2 regions of the Enterobacter sp. CP102 genome follow, and region 1 is predicted to be linked to the other one. Evidence: predicted binding sites of a transcription regulator. Region 1 holds the regulator's gene; the other holds the start of a gene.
The links. Region 1 encodes LexA, which represses DNA repair genes until DNA is damaged. Its sites were predicted from a motif close to TNCTGTATGTACATACAGNA; they were not measured.
Positions count from the first base shown of each region.

Region 2: umuD (translesion error-prone DNA polymerase V autoproteolytic subunit) is a predicted target of LexA. The motif match lies at 2,351-2,370, and genes of this name have one in related genera.

Region 1 covers NZ_CP104014.1:281,600-285,813, forward strand. Annotated here, with positions in the region: gene plsB (glycerol-3-phosphate 1-O-acyltransferase PlsB) at 1-1,019, opposite strand, end outside; gene N1249_RS01315 (diacylglycerol kinase) at 1,173-1,541, shown strand; gene lexA (transcriptional repressor LexA) at 1,650-2,258, shown strand; gene dinF (MATE family efflux transporter DinF) at 2,322-3,659, shown strand; gene N1249_RS01330 (CsbD family protein) at 3,780-3,989, shown strand; gene zur (zinc uptake transcriptional repressor Zur) at 4,059-4,214, opposite strand, start outside.
Region 2 covers NZ_CP104014.1:2,078,139-2,082,352, reverse strand. Annotated here, with positions in the region: gene N1249_RS09800 (nuclear transport factor 2 family protein) at 1-539, shown strand, start outside; gene umuC (translesion error-prone DNA polymerase V subunit UmuC) at 600-1,862, opposite strand; gene umuD (translesion error-prone DNA polymerase V autoproteolytic subunit) at 1,846-2,331, opposite strand; gene N1249_RS09785 (cyclic diguanylate phosphodiesterase) at 2,467-3,990, opposite strand; gene N1249_RS09780 (Xaa-Pro peptidase family protein) at 4,123-4,214, opposite strand, start outside.

The DNA of each region.
Region 1 (4,214 bases):
GCTGGCCAGAAGTTCAGGTTAATACCGGCTGCAATGTGCGGTGGCACCAGGCCCTGATGGTAAAGCACATAGGAAAGCAGCAGGTAGTCCATATGGCTGCGGTGGCAGGGCACATAGACAATTTCGTGGCCATCATGCGCCAGCTGACGCACGCGCTCGGCGTTGTGGACGTTGATCCCCTGATAGAGACGGTTCCACGTGAAGCTCAGGATACGATCGGACAGGCGAATCATCTCGTAGGAGAAGTTCGCGGCGATCTCTTCCATCAGCGCGATGGCATTTTGCTGCGCTTTCTCGTGCGAAATTTTCTTGCTGCGCGCTTCGTCTTCCACGGCACGGGCAATAGCTTTAGACGCCAGCAGCTTATTGAACAGGTCCTGACGCGCCGGGAGGCGCGGCCCCACAGCTGCAAGACGCTGGCGCGCAAAGTGCATACGTGCCACGCGAGCCAGTTTTTGCGCGATGATTTTATCCGTACCGTGTTCGTCTGCCATGCGGCGCAGCGACACAGAAGGCGAGAAACGCACGAAGCTGTCGCGGCCAAGCCAGGACACCGCGAAGAATTTCTGGATGCCGTTGAGCATCCGCAGCGGTGGGTTTTCTTCCCCTTTTTCGCGGCCAGGGCGACGACCAAACATCACCGATACCGGCACCATCTGCACATCCAAATCTGGATTGCTGCGGTGCAAATCGAGGTAGTCGTGGAACAGCTTGATGGACTCTTCTTTTGGCGTGTAATAGGTAAACACGCGCGGCCCACCGTGGATGAACACGTAGCGCGGCAACAGCGTACCGTCGATTTCCAGCGGTTCAAGCGGATCGGGTAAATCATGCGCCAGACACTGGGCGCGGAGCGTGAGCAAGTCTGCCTTCGAGTTGTAAGGCAAAACATACATAATAGGGCGAGAGGTATCGAGCCCTAATTCCAGCGCGGGTTCAGCTGGGATAGACTTGCTTTTTACCAGAACGGTTAATGGTAAATTAAGTAATTTGTAGTAAATTCGTGGCCAGCCGGACATAAACGATGTAAAGCCTCTGGTTAATAATGCAATTGCGGCGCAAGGATAACAGAAAGCGCGCAAAATTTCTGTTGTTACCCGTCATACTTCGGGCGGCAGTAAACGCACTGTGTCTATAGTTACTGACGCTATTTCTAATAAAAGGTTCTTTTAATGGCCAATAATACCACTGGGTTAACCCGAATCATCAAAGCTGCCGGCTATTCATGGAAAGGTTTCCGTGCCGCGTGGATCAATGAAGCTGCTTTTCGTCAGGAAGGCGTTGCCGCTATCGTGGCGGTAATCATTGCCTGTTTTCTTGATGTCGATGCCATAACGCGCGTTCTTCTTATTGGTTCTGTGCTTTTGGTGATGATAGTGGAAATTCTCAATAGCGCTATTGAGGCCGTTGTTGATCGTATTGGCTCTGATTTCCATGAGCTCTCGGGTCGTGCAAAAGATATGGGCTCTGCCGCCGTGTTGCTGGCGATTATCACTGCGGTGATCACCTGGGTCACGCTGCTTTGGTCGCATTTCCGATGAGCCTCGAGGAATAATTAAGTCCCTGGTTTTTTGTGCAGTTTTTGGTTCCAAAATCGCCTTTAACTGTATATACTCACAGCATAACTGTATATACACCCAGGGGGCGGAATGAAAGCGTTAACGACCAGGCAGCAAGAGGTGTTTGATCTCATCCGGGATCATATCGGCCAGACGGGAATGCCACCTACGCGTGCGGAAATCGCGCAGCGTCTGGGCTTCCGTTCTCCAAATGCTGCTGAGGAACACCTTAAAGCGCTGGCGCGTAAAGGCGTGATTGAGATTGTTTCTGGTGCTTCACGCGGCATCCGTCTGCTGGTAGAAGAAGAGACGGGCATTCCGCTGGTTGGCCGCGTCGCGGCAGGTGAACCTTTGCTGGCACAACAGCATATTGAAGGTCACTATCAGGTCGATCCTGGCATGTTCAAACCGAGCGCGGATTTTCTGCTGCGCGTCAGCGGTATGTCCATGAAAGACATCGGTATTCTCGATGGTGATCTGCTGGCGGTTCATAAGACACAAGATGTGCGCAACGGCCAGGTAGTGGTAGCGCGTATTGATGATGAAGTCACCGTTAAGCGCCTGAAAAAACAGGGCAACACTGTGCAGCTGCTGCCGGAAAACAGCGAATTCACCCCCATCGTGGTGGATCTTCGCGAACAAAGCTTCTCCATTGAAGGTCTGGCGGTTGGCGTCATCCGCAACGGAGAATGGCTGTAATCTCTTCCTGACAGGCTACGGAACCTCCGTAGCCTGATTCATTTCTCACTCCCGGTATTTTTCATGTCACTGCTGACTGCTTCTGATAAGGCATTGTGGCGTCTTGCACTGCCGATGATTATTTCCAATATCACTGTTCCTCTTTTGGGGCTGGTCGATACGGCGGTTATTGGACATCTGGATTCACCGGTCTATCTGGGCGGCGTGGCGATTGGCGCAACGGCAACCAGCTTCCTCTTTATGCTACTGCTTTTTTTACGCATGAGCACCACCGGGCTGACGGCACAGGCGTTTGGCGCAAAAGATCCCCTACGTCTGGCACGTGCGCTGGTACAGCCGTTAATTCTGGCTCTGGGTGCGGGCGTGCTTATCGTTGTGCTGCGTACGCCACTCATTGAGCTGGCATTGCATATAGTCGGTGGCAGCGAAGCGGTGCTGGAGCAGGCACGGCGCTTCCTCGATATTCGCTGGCTAAGCGCCCCGGCATCGCTGGCAAATCTGGTTCTGCTGGGCTGGTTGTTGGGCGTCCAGTATGCCCGCGCCCCCGTTATCCTGCTGGTTGTCGGGAACGTCCTGAACATAGTGCTCGATCTCTGGCTGGTCATGGGGTTGCACATGAATGTTCAGGGCGCGGCGCTGGCAACGGCTATTGCCGAATATGGCACGCTGATTATCGGGCTGTGGATGGTCTGGCGTGTGCTGGTGATGCGGGGCATAACACCTGCGCTGCTGAAGGCCGCCTGGCGCGGCAATATCCGCAAGCTGCTGGCGCTTAACCGGGATATCATGCTGCGCTCGCTGTTACTGCAACTGTGCTTTGGTGCGCTGACCGTCTTTGGTGCGCGGCTTGGCCAGGAAATCGTTGCCGTCAACGCGGTGCTGATGACGCTGCTAACCTTTACCGCTTACGCCCTCGACGGCTTTGCCTATGCGGTAGAAGCCCATTCCGGGCAAGCGTATGGCGCGCGTGAAAGCGGGCAATTGCAGGATGTCTGGCGCGCCGCATGTCGGCAGGCTGGGCTGGTGGCGCTGGCATTTGCGCTCATCTACGCCTGCTTTGGTGAGCATATTGTTGCGCTGCTCACGTCATTACCTGCACTGCGTGAGCTGGCAAGCCACTACATCATCTGGCAGGTGATCTTACCGGTTGTGGGCGTCTGGTGTTATTTACTCGATGGGATGTTTATTGGCGCAACGCGTGGCGCGGAAATGCGTAACAGTATGGCGGTCGCGGCGGCTGGGTTTGGTTTAACCCTGCTCACGGTACCGTATCTGGGGAATCATGGGTTATGGCTGGCCCTTGCAGTCTTTCTTCTTTTGCGTGGCCTCTCGCTGGCGTTTATCTGGCATCGGCACTGGAGAAAAAATACCTGGTTTTCATCCCGTCACGATCTTTCATGATGGTAAAAGATTCTGAATAATTCCATGAGTGCCAGATGCTCAACTAAAATTATTATCACGTCCAGCATGAAATGAAGGTTTCGGGCGGCCCTTTCACTCTTTAACGATGAGGACCTGATGATGAATAAAGACGAAATCAGCGGCAACTGGAAACAGTTCAAAGGTAAAGCGAAAGAGCAATCGGGTAAGCTGACCGATGACGATATGACGGTCATCGAAGGTAAGCGCGATCAGCTTGTCGGTAAAATTCAGGAACGCTATGGCTACGCCAAAGATCAGGCGGAGAAAGAAGTCGGCGACTGGGAAAAGCGTAACGACTATCGCTGGTAGACCGGTATTACCCGCAAGTACAAGGATGTACACCCTGAGGGCGGCCCTGAGCCGCCTTATCTTTTGTCGTTAGCGCGGTTTTTTCTTTACCAGGATGGAGTGGTCATGCTGGCAGGCATCCTGATGGCTGCATGATTCGACCTCCACGCACGCAGAGCATAATCCGTGTGCTTCAATCACATTATGGCGCAGGGCGAAGCCCATTTTGGCTGCCAGCGTATGCAT
Region 2 (4,214 bases), 1.8 Mb from region 1:
TGAACGGCTGGATGCACCGGGATCTGGGCGAATGGGAGCAGCTAAATGAATTGTTCCATCCCGACGGCACGATTGAAATCACCTGGTTTGAAGGACTGGGAAGCGATTTTGTGAAGGGTTCAATGCGTATGGGCGCATCAGATTTACGAACCAAGCACCTTATCGCCTCTCCCGCGGTGACCTTTAATGCTAACGGAGATAAAGCCATCCTTGAAACAAATGCCATCATCATCGCGGAAAACGTAAAGCTGAACATCGGTTGCGAATGCCACAATCGTTTTTATGATCTGGCGGAAAAAAGAGAAGGTATCTGGAAGCTGTTCCACCGCCAGAGTATTTATGACATGGGCACGTTTACCTTCCCGCTGGGCCCGGTTGAAATTGATCGTCGTATTGCCGAAAAATACCCCCGGGAATATGCGGCACTGGCGTATTTACTGGAGCAGAGCGGATTCCCGCTCGGGCGCGTATTTGCCACCCGGGGCAGCGAGCTGGAAACAAACATGAAAGCGGATGCGCAACGCTGGCTGTCAGCCTGAGTGTTGAGCGCCCTGTCGCCTGCGGGGATTAATACCGGTAACGGGTTAATCCCCCGCGTCCTACCGTACCACCGGCAAATCCGCATACTTTGTCGTGTAAGACGGAGACAGCATCTCACGCTTCATCGACCAGGCTTTCTCGATCCCCTGCCCGGCAAACCAGACTTTCCCTTTCCCGGAATGATTAAGCCTGTCTATCGCCTCCATCAACGCCATGCTATTGGCTCGCGGGCGGTTGTCATCGAACAAATTAAGCTGTGCGACCCCACTGCTGAAAAAGTCTGCCAGCATCACCCCCGCTTTCATATAGCGATACCCATCGAGCCATATCCGCTCTAACGCTTGCGTGGCGGCGCGGATGATATCGCGTGAGTCATTGCTCGGCGTCAACAGGGTGACGGAAGCCTGATTGCCGTAATACACCTCATTATCTGCATGAGGGCTGGTCCGCAGAAATACGCTGATAAAGCGACAATACTGGCGCTCGCCACGCAGTTTTTCCGCTGCGCGTTCGGCGTAAGCGCAAATCGCCTGATGCATCTCAACGTATTGCGTAATGCGATGCCCAAAAGAGCGGCTACAAATGATTTGCTGCTTCGTGGGGGTAAATTCCTCCAGGCTAAGGCAACGCTCGCCGCGAAGTTCACGAACCGTGCGCTCCAGAACCACGTTGAAATGTTTCCTGATGACCCACGAAGAGCTGTCGGCCAGCTTAAGCGCCGTGGTTATGCCCATCGCATTTAGCTTTTTGGTGATCCGCCGCCCAACACCCCATACCTCTTCCACCGGCACTGCGGCCAGCAGTTTGCGCTGACGATCGTGGTCTGATAAATCAACAACACCGCCCGTGCTGCGCCATTTCTTCGCCGCATAGTTCGCAAGCTTTGCCAGCGTTTTCGTCTGCGCAATCCCCACACCCACCGTCAGCCCGGTATTTTTCAGTACCTGGTTGCGCATCTGGTGCGCGAAAATATCCAGTGGCATACAGCTGTCGATACCCGAGACATTCACGAACGCCTCATCAATGGAGTAGATCTCTATCGCCGGGGAAAGATCGGTTAACGTCTGCATCACGCGGCTGCTGAGATCGGCATACAGTGCGTAATTCGAGCTAAACACGTAGACCCGCGACGGATAGCGTTTCTCCTTGAACTTAAAGTATGGTTCGCCCATTTTGATCCCCAGCTGCTTTGCCTCGCGGGAAAGCGAAATAATGCAGCCATCGTTATTGGACACCACCACAATGGGCTTTCCCTGAAGGTCAGGGCGAAAAACCGTCTCGCAGGACGCGTAGAAGCTGTTGACGTCAACAAGTGCGAACATGGCTATGCATTTCCGGGTCACCCGCGCGATGGCTTTTTACCCCGCCCGAATGTTTATGTGTTTTCAGCGTATGCGTCACCACGCCGAAGATTTGCAGCTCCTCTTCGGAGTGAAACGTAATAGGCTGATAGCGGGTATTGTGGGGAAGCAATCTTAAGACCGGCCGGGTTTGTAGCTCTTTTACCGTAAACTCTCCGTCCACCGCCGCCACAACGATGTCGCCATGTCCCGCCGTTAACGAACGGTCGACCACCAGCAGATCGCCATCGCCGATCCCGGCCCCGATCATGGAATCCCCGCTGACTTTCACGAAATACGTTGCGCTGGGGTGTTTTACCGCCAGCTTATTCAGGTCGATACGGTCTTCAACGTAATCCTGCGCAGGGCTTGGAAAACCACAGGCAACGCGCTCCAGAAACAGCGGTAACTCCATGTCCTGCAGGGGATAATACGAAAAGAGAGTGCTCATAATTGCCTTTCCTGCCATTTACTGTATATAAATACAGTATTACGGGTTATGGGTAAGGATCAAGGCACTTTCCGGGCGATCGCGCAAACACGTTGATGTGTGGAGGGATTTAATTCTGTCGTCTTGTCCGGTTAGTTACTCCACCATGACTTTCACGTTAGGTTTGGATAACAGGATTTTTATCAGCTCCGTAAACGGAACGGGCTTAAAGAAGTAGTACCCCTGCTGGAAGACAATATTATTCCGGTTGAGGTAATCAAGCTGTGCTTTAGTTTCTACACCTTCGGCGACAATACTTATCGACAGCTTACGCGCCAGATCCAGCACACAATCCAGGATCCGGGTGGATTCTTCATGCTCATTGACCCGGCTGACGAAGCTATGGTCAATCTTGATGTAATCGATATGCAGATCGTGCAGGTAAGAGAGCCCTGAATACCCGGTTCCGAAGTCATCCAGCGCGATGGCAAAGCCGTTTTCGTGCAGCGCATTCAGGGTGTGAACCAGGCGTTCGTCAATATCCAGCGGTTCACGCTCTGTGACTTCAACCACCAGGTTCAAATCTTTGCGCTCAAAGCGGCTTTTATAGTTCAGGCACTCATCCACAAAGGTGGGCATGGCGATATGAGATGCGCTGAAGTTAATCCCCACATGAAAACCTTCCGGCAGCTTGCTGGCGATGGCGTTCATCTGTATCACTACCTGTGCCATCAGGCTACGCGTCAGCGGCACTATCAGGCCGGATTTTTCAGCAAGCGGGATAAACGAGGCCGGGGAGATATAGCCCGCTTTCGGGTGTTTCCATCTCGCCAGCACCTCTACGCCCCGCAAGGTGCCCTCCCGGCCATTAACAACGGGCTGATAAAACGGGATGATCTCCCCCTTTGCGATGGCGCGCTGTAGCGACTCTTCAGGCGGCGTACTTTTATTCAGGTACTTATACAGCGCGTAAGCGCCAAGACAGGCGATCAGCAGTAAAAAAAGCAGGATGCCAGCCCCCTGGCTTACCAGCCTCTGCACGCTGAATAACGGAGGATAGTTGTACTCGATACTGTAGGGATAATCTTTAGCGTCAAGCCGCCCGACATGCTCACCTTTAGCGTTTACCGATGTAGCATCACCAGACAAGCCCAGCACAGTGTCGCCAACCCTTAACCGGTAAGCGATGCCTTTTATCGAAATACCCAGGGCGTCGCGGATATGGCGATCGCTGACCGTGATCCCAATACGGCTACCATCAGATACCGTCTGATACAGCAGTACCGGTAAACCGTTTACCGTCTCTTTTTCTGGCAGCAGCATCAGTGGTGAATCAGGTAATCTCATCGCATTAACCAGCAGCACACGGTTATCCGGCAGGGATGAACACACAATTTGCCCGTGAGCGAGAATGAAAATAGTCCTGAGATGAGGTTGTAGCGCCGCCTCGGTGCCCAGCCGGTATTGCCCTTCTGCATCACAGCCTGCCGCGGCGACCGTCATCGCCGTCCGGGTAGCACGCTGCGCTTCACCCAGGATCGTATTCATATTTTTTGCGACAAACTTCGCCCCCGTCATGCTGTCGGCCCGTGCGGAATACCAGAGCTGGGTATTCAGAATAAAAATGCCCATGATAAACAGGGCCAGAGCGGCAGTAACAGGGACAAGAATATGGCGCATTAACGTCTCCAGGGCACAAGTGAGTACGATGACGCTGACGGCATTTACGGCGCTTAATGGTGTAAGTACAAAGAGCATGGTCGACAAAAGTAAAAATAACCATGCTCCTTCAATAAGTTCTGCAAAAATTGTTTAGCAGGTGAACGCTTTATCCTTCGCCAGGAAGAAAGGCCGTAAATAAGCAACGGTGCTGGAAAGCGGGATCACATCCGCGCTCAGTTCAA